DNA from 3 places in the Neptunomonas sp. ABH4_499 genome. Region 1 is predicted to be linked to each of the others. Evidence: predicted binding sites of a transcription regulator. Region 1 holds the regulator's gene; each other region holds the start of a gene.
The links. The regulator FNR, encoded in region 1, switches genes on or off when oxygen is low (the NO sensors DNR and NnrR bind a similar motif). The targets are predictions, from matches to a motif close to TTGATNTANATCAA.
Positions count from the first base shown of each region.

Region 2: ACXAF9_RS10170 (HP1242/YdcH family protein) is a predicted target of FNR. The motif match lies at 1,861-1,874, and genes of this name have one in related genera.
Region 3: adhP (alcohol dehydrogenase AdhP) is a predicted target of FNR. The motif match lies at 2,636-2,649, and genes of this name have one in related genera.

Region 1 is NZ_JBSWXK010000005.1:68,327-73,048, forward strand. Features, by position in the region: gene hrpB (ATP-dependent helicase HrpB) at 1-1,181, opposite strand, end outside; gene ACXAF9_RS06570 (adenine phosphoribosyltransferase) at 1,247-1,789, opposite strand; gene ACXAF9_RS06575 (hypothetical protein) at 1,965-2,588, shown strand; gene fnr (fumarate/nitrate reduction transcriptional regulator Fnr) at 2,839-3,612, opposite strand; gene hemN (oxygen-independent coproporphyrinogen III oxidase) at 3,707-4,722, opposite strand, start outside.
Region 2 is NZ_JBSWXK010000008.1:94,174-98,895, forward strand. Features, by position in the region: gene ACXAF9_RS10160 (YeiH family protein) at 1-337, shown strand, start outside; gene aroA (3-phosphoshikimate 1-carboxyvinyltransferase) at 425-1,711, opposite strand; gene ACXAF9_RS10170 (HP1242/YdcH family protein) at 1,971-2,222, shown strand; gene ACXAF9_RS10175 (ABC transporter ATP-binding protein) at 2,346-4,142, shown strand; gene ACXAF9_RS10180 (outer membrane lipoprotein) at 4,218-4,691, shown strand.
Region 3 is NZ_JBSWXK010000010.1:32,836-37,557, reverse strand. Features, by position in the region: gene ACXAF9_RS11580 (Y-family DNA polymerase) at 1-913, opposite strand, end outside; gene ACXAF9_RS11575 (LexA family protein) at 913-1,320, opposite strand; gene adhP (alcohol dehydrogenase AdhP) at 1,472-2,488, opposite strand; gene ACXAF9_RS11565 (hypothetical protein) at 2,832-3,533, opposite strand; gene ACXAF9_RS11560 (hypothetical protein) at 3,605-4,285, opposite strand; gene ACXAF9_RS11555 (Tle-like phospholipase domain-containing protein) at 4,278-4,722, opposite strand, start outside.

The DNA.
Region 1 (4,722 bases):
GGGTTTGGGGTGTCTAGCCAATCAAGCTCATCGAATGTGCTGCACCCCCAACGAAACAGCTGTATGGCCAGCGGGGTTAAGTCGGCTTGGGTAATCTCAGGTGGGGTGAAGGCGCCGCGGCTTTGATGGAAGGATTCATCCCATAAACGGTAGCACACACCGGCCTCTAAGCGGCCCGCACGGCCCGCTCGTTGTTTACACGCTGCGCGCGAGGCCTGTATGGTCACTAAGCGATTCATGCCCGTTACCGGGTCGTACAAGGCTTGGCGTTGAAGGCCTGCATCAATAACAACGCGTATCCCTTGTATGGTTAAGCTGGTTTCGGCAATGTTGGTGGCCAAGACCACCTTTCGATGCCCAGTCAGGGCGGGTTGTATCGCTTTTTGCTGATCCTCAAAGGGGAGGTCGCCATACAGGGGCGTAACTTCTACCGTATCGCCTAAGGCGGCTTTTTGAAGCGCCTCTTCAACACGGCGAATTTCACCTTGCCCAGGTAAAAATACCAAGATCGAACCTGCCTCATCACTCAGTGCTTGCTGAACGGTATCGGTGACTGCTTTTGTCAGTTCCGAAAACGTTGGGCGACGTGACGAGAAATAGGGCTTGTACCTTACCTCGACAGGGTAAGTACGCCCTTCGCAGAAGAGTGCTTTAGCATTGGGTAAAAAGCGGATGAGTTGATCATTATCGAGCGTCGCCGACATGACTAACACATGAAGTGGGTCATCTTCCTCACGAAAAAAGTCACGACTTTGCTGAACCAATGCAAGGCCAAGGTCAGCATCTAAACTGCGCTCATGAAATTCATCGAAAATCACCATGCCGGTCGACTCTAATGAAGGGTCACTTTGCAGCATTCGAAGTAACACGCCTTCGGTAACGACCGTAATTCGGGTGTCTTGGCTGGTTTTTGACTCAAAGCGCATCCGGTAGCCCACTGTTTTACCCACCGGTTCACCCAGAAGTTCAGCCATGCGAAGCGCGGCGGACTTTGCGGCTAGGCGTCTAGGTTCGAGCATCAGTATCGATTTTTTCGAAAAGGCCGGGTGCGCTAATAAAGCCAAAGGTACTTTGGTGGTTTTACCAGCACCAGGTTCTGCGTTAAGGATCAGCGTGTGATGGGTGGATATGGCTTCAAGAAGCTCTGGAAGCACCGCATCGATGGGCAATGATTGCGTCATGATATGTCAAAGATGAGATATACAGCAGGCCAAATGCGACCTGCTGTTAACGAGCCTGGTATGGCTTAAAGCCCTTCGTAGGCCAGTAAGGTAAATACAGGAATGCCGGCATCTTGAATGCGCGCCGAGCCCTGCAAGTCGGGAAGGTCGATCATCGCGGCGCTTTCAATCACTTCGGCACCGAGTTTTTTGATCAGGGTGCAGGCCGCTAAGATGGTGCCGCCTGTAGCAATCAGATCATCAAAGACCAGAACTTTGTCGCCAGCAGAGACGGCGTCTTTTTGCATCTCTACAACCGATGTGCCGTACTCTAAGGTGTATTCTTCGTGAATGGTTTCACCCGGCAGCTTGCCTTTTTTGCGGACCAATACCAAAGGAAGCTGCATCTCGTACGCCATGATCGAAGCCAGCAAAAAGCCGCGTGCATCGATGCAGGCAATGTGAGTGATTTCTGTTTCCATGTAGCGTTGGATAAACGCATTAGCAACCATCCGAAGTGCTTTAGGATCTTTAAAGATAGGCGTAATATCACGAAACATCACACCTGGCTCTGGCCAGTCTGGTAATGTACGGATTACAGATTTGACGTAAAACTCGTCATAAGACATGGATGGTTGACTCCTGAAATTACGTGGCAAATAGGCCACTTACAAACACAACCGCTAAGTATATCGGGTTCTTGCGAGTGCGCAAAATACGGTATGCATCATCCGACTGTCATTTGGTTTCGGTAACGTCTCAGTGTGGATCGCTAAGTCTCGAATAATAAGGAGCACAAAGACGATGAGCGCGTTTGAACAAGCGTTTTTAAAACACTACCTCACCTTTGGTTTAGGCTCGATGCCCAAGTCCGATGTGGATGCATTGGTCATGCACTTATTGGATAAGCACGGTTTGGATGGCTCGCCGCCGTTAGCGGTATACAGTCATCAGGCGGTCAGCGAAATGTTAAAAACCCCTGTGTCTAAAGTGAAAAAACTGCGTTATGACGCGGCGCTCAAATTTGGGGGAGATATCGAAGAGGAGGCGAAAGCGCGCCTGTTAGCCTCGTTGGATCGCGCGGTGTTTGAGCTTGAACAAGACCGTATTCTTTTAATCATCGAAGATATGCTGGCCAAACATTGGTTGCAGGGGCAGCTAAAAGCGCAGCAGCAGGTGTTTGATTTTTCGCTCAACTCCGAAATGATCAAGGTCTCGGCCGAGGGCTTATTTACTGTACTTGATGTCGTGTTTGATTCAGCGGAAGTGGCTGAGTTTAAAGAGGGTTACGAAAGCGCCAAGGAGATTCAGGATAGGGCGGAACGCCAAGCCTACTTTAAAGGCGTGTTGCGTCGTTTTGTTGAGTCGGCGGCCAAAGCGGCTGGTGCCGGTGTATTGGCTACCTTGGTTACTCTGTTAGGATCTTGAAATTACAGGTAAGTACTTATGTTGACGCAGCTCAATGTTTTTAAACCTGAATAGAGGTTTAATGGACTCGTTGGGTTACACAGAGATGGCTACTCTTTGTGCAACATTAGGCGCCGGGCACAGGGAACTGCCCGGCGTTTTTTATTGTGCCTAACACACATGCGAACTTGTGAAGATTGTGTTTTCGTTGATCAATAAAAAAGCCCTGATAACAATGCGTTATCAGGGCTTTTTTATGTTGGGTCTCGATTTACAGCGTGAGTGTTTGTGCTTGTTCCTCTTCTTCACCTACGCACTCGCCAGAGGCAATCATGAGCTCGTCCATATCCAGTAGGCGAATCTCTTTGCCATCGACTTCAAGGAGTCCGTTTTTCTGGAAACGCGTAAAGATTCGGCTTACCGTTTCGACCGCCAAACCTAGATAGTTACCGATCTCGTTACGAGACATAGACAGACGGAAATTGCTTTCAGAGTAACCACGGGCTTTAAAGCGTTGGGACAGCTTCAGTAAGAAGGTGGCGATGCGCTCCTCGGCGTTCTTTTTCGAGAGCAGCAGCATCATTTGCTGATCTTCACGGATCTCTTTACTCATGGTGCGCATCACTTGGCGACGTAACTCAGGCAACTGCCCACACAGGTTGTCCAAGTTATCGAATGGGATCTCGCACACGGTCGTGGTTTCTAAAATCTTAACCGAGATAGGGTACTCTTGGTGATCAAAGCCGCTCAAGCCAACCAGCTCGCCAGGGAAGTAAAAGCCAGTTATTTGCTCTTCACCTTCATTGGTAAGGGTATAGCTTTTCACGCTGCCTGCCCGAATGGCATACACAGATGTAAAACCCTCACCTTGATGGAACAGGTGCTCTCCTTTTTTCAACGGACGACTTTTATCGATGATGTCATCCAGTCGATCCATTTCTGTCATGTTGAGTGACACGGGTAAACAGAGAGAGCTCAGGCTGCAGTTGCTGCAATGAGCTTGGTGAATGCTGCGAAGTTTCCCTTCTTTGGCGGTATCAGTCATGACCCAATCCTGTAAATAGTGGTAAAGGTTTTCGATGGATTCATCAAAAACCCTACAGATTATGTACCAAATAATCGTTTGTTTGAATGGTATATTAGATAATTCTTGAAAAACTCTGCACCTTTTGAGCTTTCGGTATGTAGGCATCAAATGCCATACAGATGCGCCTGATTAACAAGCGCCCTGCCGGGGTAACGAACAGTTTTTCAGGGCTACGTGTGATCAGCTTATCGGCTTCAAAACGCGCTAGCTCTTCTTCGGCATCAAAGAAGTAGTCTTTAAAACACATCCCAAATTGCTGCTCAACATGTTGAATATCCAGCTTAAAGTGGCAGATCAATTCGGTGATCACGTGACGACGGATGTGATCGTCTTGATGTAAGGTCACACCACGGCGTATGGCGTGCCCGCGTGTTTTGACCGCGTTTGCCCATGCATCTACTTCGTGTTCGTTTTGGTAGTACACATCGCCAATTTGGCTGATGGCCGAAACGCCCATCGCTACCAGATCACATTGTGCGTGTGTCGTATAGCCTTGAAAGTTACGATGCAGGTGGCCTTCGCGCTGCGCTTTAGCAAGCTCGTCATCCGGCTTGGCAAAGTGATCCATCCCGATGTACACATAACCGGCTGCCAGCAGTGTGTTTATGGTGGATTGCAGAATTCGCAGTTTTTCCGATGGAGAGGGCAGAGCTTCTGCATCAATCCGACGTTGTGGGCGAAAGCGCTCTGGCATATGGGCGTAGTTAAACACCGATAACCGATCTGGACTCATCTTAATCACCGTCGAGAGCGTTTTATTAAAGCGCTCAAGGTCTTGATGGGGTAGGCCGTAGATCAGATCCATATTGATGGATCGAAAACCCAGTCGGCGCGCTTCATCAAGAATGGCTTGTACCGATTCGATGCTTTGTTCGCGATTAACGGCTTTTTGCACCACAGGGTCTACATCTTGGATACCCAAGCTTATGCGGTTAAAGCCGATCTTTCGAAGGCGAGCTAAGGTGTCGAAGGTGACCTCGCGCGGGTCAATTTCGATGGAGTAGTCACCCTCGTCGTCATCGCGTAATCGAAACGCCTGACGAAGCTTGTTCATTAAGGCTTCCATTT
Region 2 (4,722 bases), on a different contig from region 1:
TTTGTTCTCAAGCGAGGCGAAAGAATCAAACCGCGAACAGCGAATCCTCAAGGGGTTACCCATTCCATGGTTTGTGTTTGGGTTTATCGCCGTCGTGATGATCAACAGCTGGTTGCTGCCAGAGGTTGCCTCAGTAAGCTTGCTGGAAGCTATTCGAGCCAAAGCACACATCATCAGCCAGCTGTGTTTAACATTGGCGATGGCTTCTTTGGGGTACCAAACACGGGTGGCCATCTTAAAACAAGCAGGCCCTAAACCAATGATGTTGGCGGCCTTTCTGTTTATTGCCTTAATGCTGGGCGGATATGGATTAAACCAGACGTTAATCGCGCTCTAGGGTGTGTCGCATCTAAGCGACAGCCAATAAAAAAAAACGCCAACTCACGTTGGCGTTTCGTTGGCGTTTTTATGCTCAGATCGGTGATTAATCGTTCTGGCAGATGCTTTCAAACAGCTGAAAGTATTCTGGGAAGGTCTTTCGCGTACAGCCAGGGTCATTGATGGTGACCGGTGTATCACTCAAGGCCACCAACGAGAAGCACATCGCCATGCGGTGATCATCATAGGTATCGATGCTGGCATGCTTTAACGTATCGGTTGGGGTGACTTCGATAAAATCTTCCCCTTCCACAACGCCGGCACCGACTTTGCGTAACTCGGTGGCCATTGCGCTTAAGCGGTCTGTTTCTTTAACGCGCCAGTTATAGATGTTGCGAATGGCCGTGGTGCCCTCGGCAAACAGGGCTGCGGTTGCGATGGTCATGGCAGCATCTGGGATATGGTTCATGTCCATATCCACGGCATTTAATGCACCTTTGCCAGTCACTTCGATGAAGGTTGGGCCGTAGGTCACTTCGGCCCCCATCGCTTCGAGTACTTCGGCAAAGCGTTTGTCGCCTTGAACGCTGTCAGCCCCCACGCCATAGACACGTACGGTACCGCCCTTAATGGCGGCCGCGGCAAGGAAGTAAGAAGCAGAAGAGGCATCGCCTTCGACCATGATCTCACCTGGCGATTGATACGTTTGGCCCGCTTTTACAACAAAGCGCTGGTAGTCTTGGTTATCAACCTCGACCCCAAACAGCTTCATAGTATGCAGGGTAATGTCGATGTATGGCTTAGACACCAACTCACCATCAACGGTGATGGTGAGGTCGCTTTCTGCCAGTGGTGCGGCCATCAATAGGGCCGTCAAAAACTGACTGGAGATGTTCCCTTTGATGCTGACTTCGCCACCTTTCAAACCGTGTGCACGGATACGAAGGGGCGGGTAGTTGTCATCGCCTAAGTAGGTGATGTCAGCGCCGAGTTGACGCAGGGCATCCACAAGGTCACCAATGGGGCGCTCGTACATGCGAGGCTCGCCGGTCAGTTCATATTCGCCGTTGCTAAGGCACAGTGCAGCACACAACGGGCGCATCGCCGTACCGGCATTACCCAAAAAGAGATGATCGCTGGCTTGGCCTAACGGGCCTGCTTGACCTGTGAGTGTGCAGGTACGCTTATCGTCCGATAAGGAATACTCCACACCCATGCTCGATAAGGCATTGAGCATGTGACGCACATCATCACTGTCCAATAAGTTGGTGATTGTTGTGGTGCCTTTGGCCAGGGTGGCCAGTAGCAGAATGCGGTTCGAGAGGCTTTTAGACCCAGGGATCTGGACTTCTCCAGATACGGATTCAACCGGTTGTAACGTCAAGCTATCCATCAGGCTACTCTTTTGCGTACAGTCTTTAATTCGATCTTTTTGTAAGGTGGTATAACCTACCTTGAGTTGCAAGAGAGGTCGAGCCTTGTTTTGTAAAAACCGACTTTTATCGTCTGCCTAGTCAGGATACAGAAGGGTAGGTCGCTTTATTGACCCGCATCAATGTGACGCAGTGCATCTTTAACGATACTGAAATTGGTTAAAGGGATAAGTGAAAACCATTAACCACTCAGTTTCCTTGGTAATACAGGTGTCGTTTATGACCGTTGAACATCATGCTTTGATTCTTGATCTACCCGAGTACCGTGATGAAATTCACACACTGAAAACCAGCGATGCACACTTTGCTCGCCTATTTGATGAATACCACGACATTACCAAACAAGTTGAACTGATGGAGGCCGAAGTCACGCCTGCATCAACCCAAGCAGAAGAGTCTTTGAAACTTAAACGCGTACAATTAAAAGATCAGATGTACGCCATGATCAAAGAGCAATCAGCAACCGCCTAATCGGGTTGTCTGAACCGATCTTTTAAACGTGCTTTCGCCTCGCTTGTTAAGCGGGGCTTTTTTATGGCGTTATTCCAAAGGCAGGCTGGTACACTTACCTCGCATCCTAACGTAAGAGGTGTTATGAAAAGCCAGCCACCCATCTTCGATTTTAATTACATTCGTAATATCGCGCTTGATCATAAAAAGCAGCTCATACTGGCTAATCTTGTCGCCATTTTGGCGGCGTGTGCGGCCGTCCCGTTACCTTTATTGATGCCCTTATTGGTTGACGAGGTGCTGCTGGAAAAACCGGCAGGCATGGTCGAGACCGTGAATACATGGTTCCCACCAGAGTGGCATGGCCCTGTGCTGTACATTGGCGTGATCTTGCTGTTTACCATTGTACTTCGATCCATGGCCTTGGTGTTGAACGTTTGGCAGTCGCGTCAATTTACCCTGATCTCCAAGGATATGATCTTTCGGATGCGCCAAACCTTGCTTCAGCGTTTAGGCAAGGTGGCCATGTCCGAATATGAGACCATGGGAAGTGGGGCGGTGAGCTCTCATTTTGTGACGGACCTCGACACGATTGATCGATTTGTAGGGACCTCCATAAGCAAGGTTCTGGTTGCCAGCTTATCGATTTTAGGCACGGCCATCATTTTGTTGTGGATGCATTGGCAGTTGGCGCTCTTCATTTTGTTTCTGAACCCCTTGGTGATCTATGTCACCATGAAGATCGGTAAGCGGGTAAAGGAGCTAAAACGCACCGAAAACTCAGCGTATGAGGTATTTCAAGGGGCTTTGACAGAAACCTTGGATGCCATTCAGCAAATCCGTACCGCAAACCGCGAATCACATTACTTAAGCCGATTGGTGGGCTTGGCAGAAGGGGTAAAAGAGTCGTCCTCCTCGTTTGAGTGGAAAAGCGAAGCGGCAGGCCGGTTCAGCTTTATGGTGTTTTTAATCGGCTTTGACGTGTTTCGTGCAGTGTCGATGTTGATGGTGGTGTTCTCTGGTTTGTCAGTCGGACAGATGATGGCTGTGTTTGGCTATTTGTGGTTCATGATGGGGCCGGTTCAGGAGGTCCTAAACATGCAATACGCGTACTTTGGGGCCAAAGCGGCACTTAAACGGGTCAACAGCCTGCTTTCACTCAAACAAGAGCCTGAGTACCCCGCGCAACAAAACCCGTTTGAGTGCGCGCAAAGCGGCGTTAGCCTGCAAGTGCGGGACTTACACTTTAGCTACAACGATGAGTTGGAGGTATTAAAAGGGGTGGATCTCCACATTCCAGCGGGCGAGAAGGTGGCGTTCGTCGGTGCCAGTGGTGGGGGAAAATCCACCTTGGTGCAGCTTTTACTGGGCTTGTATCAACCAAGCCAAGGCCAGATCCTCTTTAACGGCATCCCGGTGAATGAGATCGGTTTTGAGGCGGTCCGAGAAAACATAGCAACGGTGCTTCAGCACCCGATTTTGTTTAATGGGACGGTGCGCTCCAATCTCACCATGGGGCGAGATGTCGATGACAGTGCTTTGTGGTCGGCCTTGGCGGTTGCTCAGTTAGATGAGTTTGTCGAGGGCCTTGATGCGAAGCTTGATACCCAAGTAGGTCGACAGGGTGTGCGCCTTTCGGGTGGTCAGCGCCAGCGCCTTGCTATCGCACGTATGGTGCTGAGCGACCCACAAGTGGTGATTCTGGATGAAGCAACCTCCGCCCTGGATACAGAGACAGAAGGTCGACTGCATGCCGCCTTGGACGCCTTTTTACAAGGTCGAACGGTATTGATCGTGGCACACCGCTTTAGCGCCGTACAACAAGCCGATACGGTGTATGTGTTTGATGATGGGCGCATCGTGGAGCGTGGGGATCATCAAACCCTGCTATCCAATAAAGGCGTGTATGAACGGCTCTATGGCGCTTATCAGCAGGCTTAAGGAATCATTTTGTTCAGCTTTTGTCTGAGTTTCATGATTCATACTGAGCTCGATGTTTAATAAAAGGAAAGAGACATGAAAAAGCAGCGCATAGCACAAGTGGCTGGTTTGGTTCTGGTGTCAGCGTTAGTAACAGGATGTGCTAGCCCAAGCTTAACCGGCTCTGCCTACAGCCAAGCCGATGCACGCAAAGTTCAAACGATCCGTTACGGCACGGTCACATCAGTAACGCCAGTGGTTATCGAAGGGCGCAAAGATGGTGTTGTGGGTACCGGTGCTGGTGCACTCATTGGGGGTATTGCGGGCAGTACCATTGGTGGCGGCCGCGGCTCGAGCATTGCGACGGTGATAGGCGCGGTTGCTGGTGGTTTGGCAGGTTCCAAAATAGAAGAGAACACAACCCGTAAGCAAGGCCAAGAAGTTCAGATTCGACTTGCCAGTGGCCAAGAGATTTCGGTCGTACAAGAGGTCGAAAATCAGCGTTTCTTCCAAGTGGGTGATCAGGTTCGCATTTTGGAAGGTCGTGGTGCGACTCGTGTGACCTACTAACTCGCCTGTCCTACTAAAATGTGTCCTACTA
Region 3 (4,722 bases), on a different contig from region 1:
AGCGTCGGTAATACGGGGCGGTGTCGTGAGGTGAATTGTGAGCAAAGACAATCATGGCGCGTGCTTTGCCGTTTTGTCGGCGCAGTTTTTCGGCGGCGATGCCTACGTGTTGTGCGGCCGCTTGCTGTAAAGGGCCCAGCGTACTGACCCGCTCGCCAAAGCTTCGGGTACTGTAGATCTCTTTTTTGGGGGCTTGTACGGCATCCCACGTAAGGCGCTGCTCGCCGTTCAGCTCGTACACTAAGTTCGAAATTTTGATCGAGTAGTGTTTGCGCATTAACGCGGGGTTCGCGTTGGCCAGATCCCAGCCGGTGTGGATTCCGCTGGCTAAAAATTGCTTGGTTAAGCGTCGCCCAACGCCCCAGACCTTATCAATCGGGATCTGCTTTAAGATCTGCTCGCGTTTGATTTCGGAATCGATCACCGCAACACCACGAAAGCCCGGTAAACGCTTAGCGGCATGATTGGCGATTTTGGCCAGCGATAGTGTGGGGGCGATACCGACGCCCACCGGTAAGCGCACCTCTTTCCATAAGGTTCGGCGGATCTGCCATGCGTAGGGTTCAAACCCTTCGCTTGGGGTAAAGTGCAGAAAACTTAAAAAGCACTCATCGATGCTGTACACGTGAAGGTCTGGCGCAAAGCGCGCGCAGGTATCCATCATGCGCGCGCTGATGTCCGCGTACAGCTCGTAATTGCTGGAGCGAATCACCACCCCATGATTGGCCAAGTGGTCTTTGATCTGAAAGTAGGCTCCAAACATCGGGATATTGAGCTTTTTCGCCATCGGGCAAGCAGCCACCACACAGCCATCGTTATTACTGAGCACCACCACGGGCCGCTTACGTATGCTGGGGTCGAAGATCTTCTCGCACGATGCATACATGCCTGTCGCATCGACAAGCGCGAACATCAGCGCAGCTCCTTCGTGAGGGGTCTGAACAGCCGAATCGAGCGGGTGACCACGCCCTCCACCGAGAACTCATCCCCTTCGCGCAGTTGATAGTCACGAAACAGTTGGGAGGAGGACAGCAAGCGCTTGTTGCGGGTATCAGCAATTTTGCAGACGAATGCGCCGTTTAAGGTAGCAACGATCACATCGCCATCGCGTACGGTTTCTGCGCGGGACACGACCAGAATATCGCCTGGGAAGATGCCGACGCCGGTCATGGATTCCCCTTCGACAATACCAAGGTAGGTTGCACTGGGGTGATCAATCAGAATGTTATCAAGCGACAAGGCAAGCTCGGCATATTCTGCCGCAGGCGACTCAAAACCGCTGATGCCTGCTTGTGCTCTAAGAGGAATGAATGGCAGCATAGTGACACCAGATACTGTTTATATATACAGCATTCTAGGTTGATTTTTAGAAAGATCAAGCACTGTGCTGTGAGGAGGCCCATCCATGGAAGATTTAGGGGTGGCAGCATAAAAAAAGGCGCCGAAGCGCCCTTTTATATCGATCAAACGATCAGTTCATTTCCATCACGATACGGCCGGTGATCTCACCTTTCTCCATATCCGCGAAGATCTCGTTGATGTCTTCAAGTTTCTTCGTTTCGATGGTCGCGCGCACTTTACCTTCGGCGGCAAACTGCAGGCACTCTTTTAGATCTTTACGGGTACCGACAATGGAGCCGATGATGCGCACACCGTTCAGCACGGTATCGAAGATTGGCACTGGCATCTCTTCAGGTGGCAGACCAACCAAGACGCAAGCGCCGCCACGACGGATCGATTTGTATGCTTCTGAGAACGCAGGCTTAGACACCGCCGTGCAGACAACGCCGTGTACGCCACCGTTGGTGAGTTCGGCGATTTTCTCGGATGGGCTCTCTTTCATAAAGTCGATGCAGTGCGCTGCACCCAGCTCTTTTGCCAGAGCCATTTTGGCATCACCGGTATCAACCGCAATCACGTTCATACCCATCGCAACCGCGTACTGAATGGCCAAGTGACCCAAGCCACCTACGCCCACAATCGCCATCCACTGACCGGGTTTCACTTCAGACACTTTCAGCGCCTTGTACGTAGTCACGCCCGCACAGAACAGAGGTGCCGCTTCGACATAGCTTAAACCGTCTGGGATTTTAACTGTGTAGTCACCGTTAGCTAGGCAGTATTCCGCAAAGCCACCGTCAACCGAGTAGCCTGCGTTGTGCTGTTCCAGACACAGGGTCTCTTTACCTTCGAGGCAGTAATCGCAGTGACCGCAGGCGCTGTACAACCAAGGAATACCCACGCGATCGCCTTTTTTCAGGTGGCTGATTTCACTGCCAACCTCAACAATTTCGCCCACACCTTCGTGCCCAGGTACCAGAGGCATCTTTGGTTTGACCGGCCAGTCTCCGTGGCAGGCGTGTAAATCGGTATGGCAGACGCCGCACGCATGAATCTTTACCAATACATCGTGTGCTTTTACCTCAGGTAGCGGCATCTCTTTGATTTCTAAAGGACCTTTAAATTCGCTAACAACAGCAGCTTTCATATCAATCTCTCCTTGATACGCTGTAAACAAAAATCATTATCATGTGTTATGCGATCTATTAGACCCGATGTGAGCAGATAGTTTTTAGACGCAGGTCAGCAATAGGTCGTGATTTTGTAGTACTAAAGTACTGTTTTTTTACTGAAATTGATCGAGGGCAAAAGAAAAAGAGGTAAAGAAGAGTGAGGAGGGCTCCTCACTCTTAGATCAAGAGAGGTTACTTCACGAGGGCTTTGGATAGATCCAAAAGCTCTTTTTTCTCTAGAGTAGACTGATCTAGATAATGCGATAGCCCATTCAGATCTGCGCAATATAACCTACACGGCGCTCAGTGGGAGTGTTCCTAAGGTGGGCATAACGACCCGCAATTTTTCATGTAAAAATCTTTAATGTCCTGTGGTAAAGGTATTTTCAGATATCCGTAGGAAGATAAATCATCGGTTTCTTTTAATTTGTCGGTAATTCTAAGAATGGGTTGAACACCTACGGGTACGTCTGTACCGGTATAAAGATATACGGCTTCCACATCTGGTCCAGGAATGGCTACTTCAATGAGGGTATATCCCGGAAGAATAGTATTAGAGTAACGTAAAAAAGATGCCGTACCTGCTAGGTTCTTTGAGTAAGTAAGCACTCGACCAGCGTATTCATCACTTTGGCGTTTTTCTTCAATATTATGCTTTTTCAGTTTTTCTTTATCTGAAAACCCCCTAGCTTGGGAGAAACTTAAGAAACCATACGTTGAACTTTCATAAGCCAGAAATGTTTTATCAGGTTCGGTAAAGTTTAGATTAATAGGGTCTGTAATAAATAATTGAAGGTTAAACTTTTCTGCATGCAGTGTGTGAGATTTAAATGCTTTAACTGCATGTATACCGTCAGGTAAGTCAACAGGAGTCCCACTCACTGTTTTCAAGGTTTGACTAAAGTTTTCATCATAAGCAAAGGCATAGTCTTGATCGGTTTTATTACTAGTGCTTTGATCACTGCCTGATGAACAACCAATAAAAAATAAAGTAGATAAAATTATATATTTTTTAAGCATTACTAAATCGTTTTGTTCTTATATATAATATGAACAGTTATTTATCTATAAATAACTGTTCATAAATATCCTCAAGGGCATACCGTTCCACAATTTTCCATGTAGAAATCCTGAATTTCTTGCGGAAGCGGTATTTTTAAGTACCCATCGGAAGATATATCATCCGTTTCCTTAAGTTTTCCTGTAATTTTTAGAAGGTTTTTGATTCCCGTCACTGGTTTATCGCCAGTGAATAAGTAAACAGCAGTATCTTCTGGGCCGGGAATAGCAACCTCGATCAAGGTGTGATTTGGTATTACGTTTTTAGTATAACGAAGAAAGATAGCTGTTCCAGCCATAAGTTCTGAATATGACAAGACTCTTGTACCATATTCATCACTTTGCTGTTTTTCGAGCCTATTCTCTTGTTCCTGAAGGGAATCGTTGGTGTAGGATACCACTCCTTCAAAGTGAGCAAACCCATAGGTTGCATTTTCATAAGACAACAATGTCTTTTCTTCTTCCTTAAAGCCTAAGTCTATATCGTTACTGACATAGATTTGTAGAATGAAGCCCTCAGCTAACCCCGATTTTGACTTAAAAGCTCTAAGCGCATGAATTCCATCTGGTAGTTCTACTGGAGATCCTTTCATGTTATACGTTTTTTCAAAACCTTTACTATAAACAAAGGCGTAGTCTTTTTTATCATCAGCATTAATGTTTAATGAGGTGATTGATAAAAGTACCGCTATTAAAAAATATATATTATTCATACCATTGAATCTCATCGTTCAGTTCTGTAATACTAGCAAGAACGTTAGCTAACTTTGATATTTCATGAGCACAAAGTGTTCTCAAAGCAGCACGTTTTGCTCTGGTTATAGATAATAGGGAATAATCAGTCTCGCAACTTTTATTTTCTAGGGTAATAGAGTTTTTTACTATTTTAGGGCCGGCCCCTATTGAAACGATATCCCATTCGCTGCGAATGTGTAATACATTTCTATATGAATCCATATAAGTTCTGATGCCATTTTTATTTTTTATATAATTTGTGATATTAGATATTGTGCTGGAAAATACAGAGGTAAATAAAATGTTTCTATCAGAGGCTAGTGCTGTTCTTCTCATTCCGGGCGCATTAAAGGTAACAACAGGATAGTTTTTCCTAGATGAAAGTAATGCAGCTAATCCACCACCCAAAGAATGT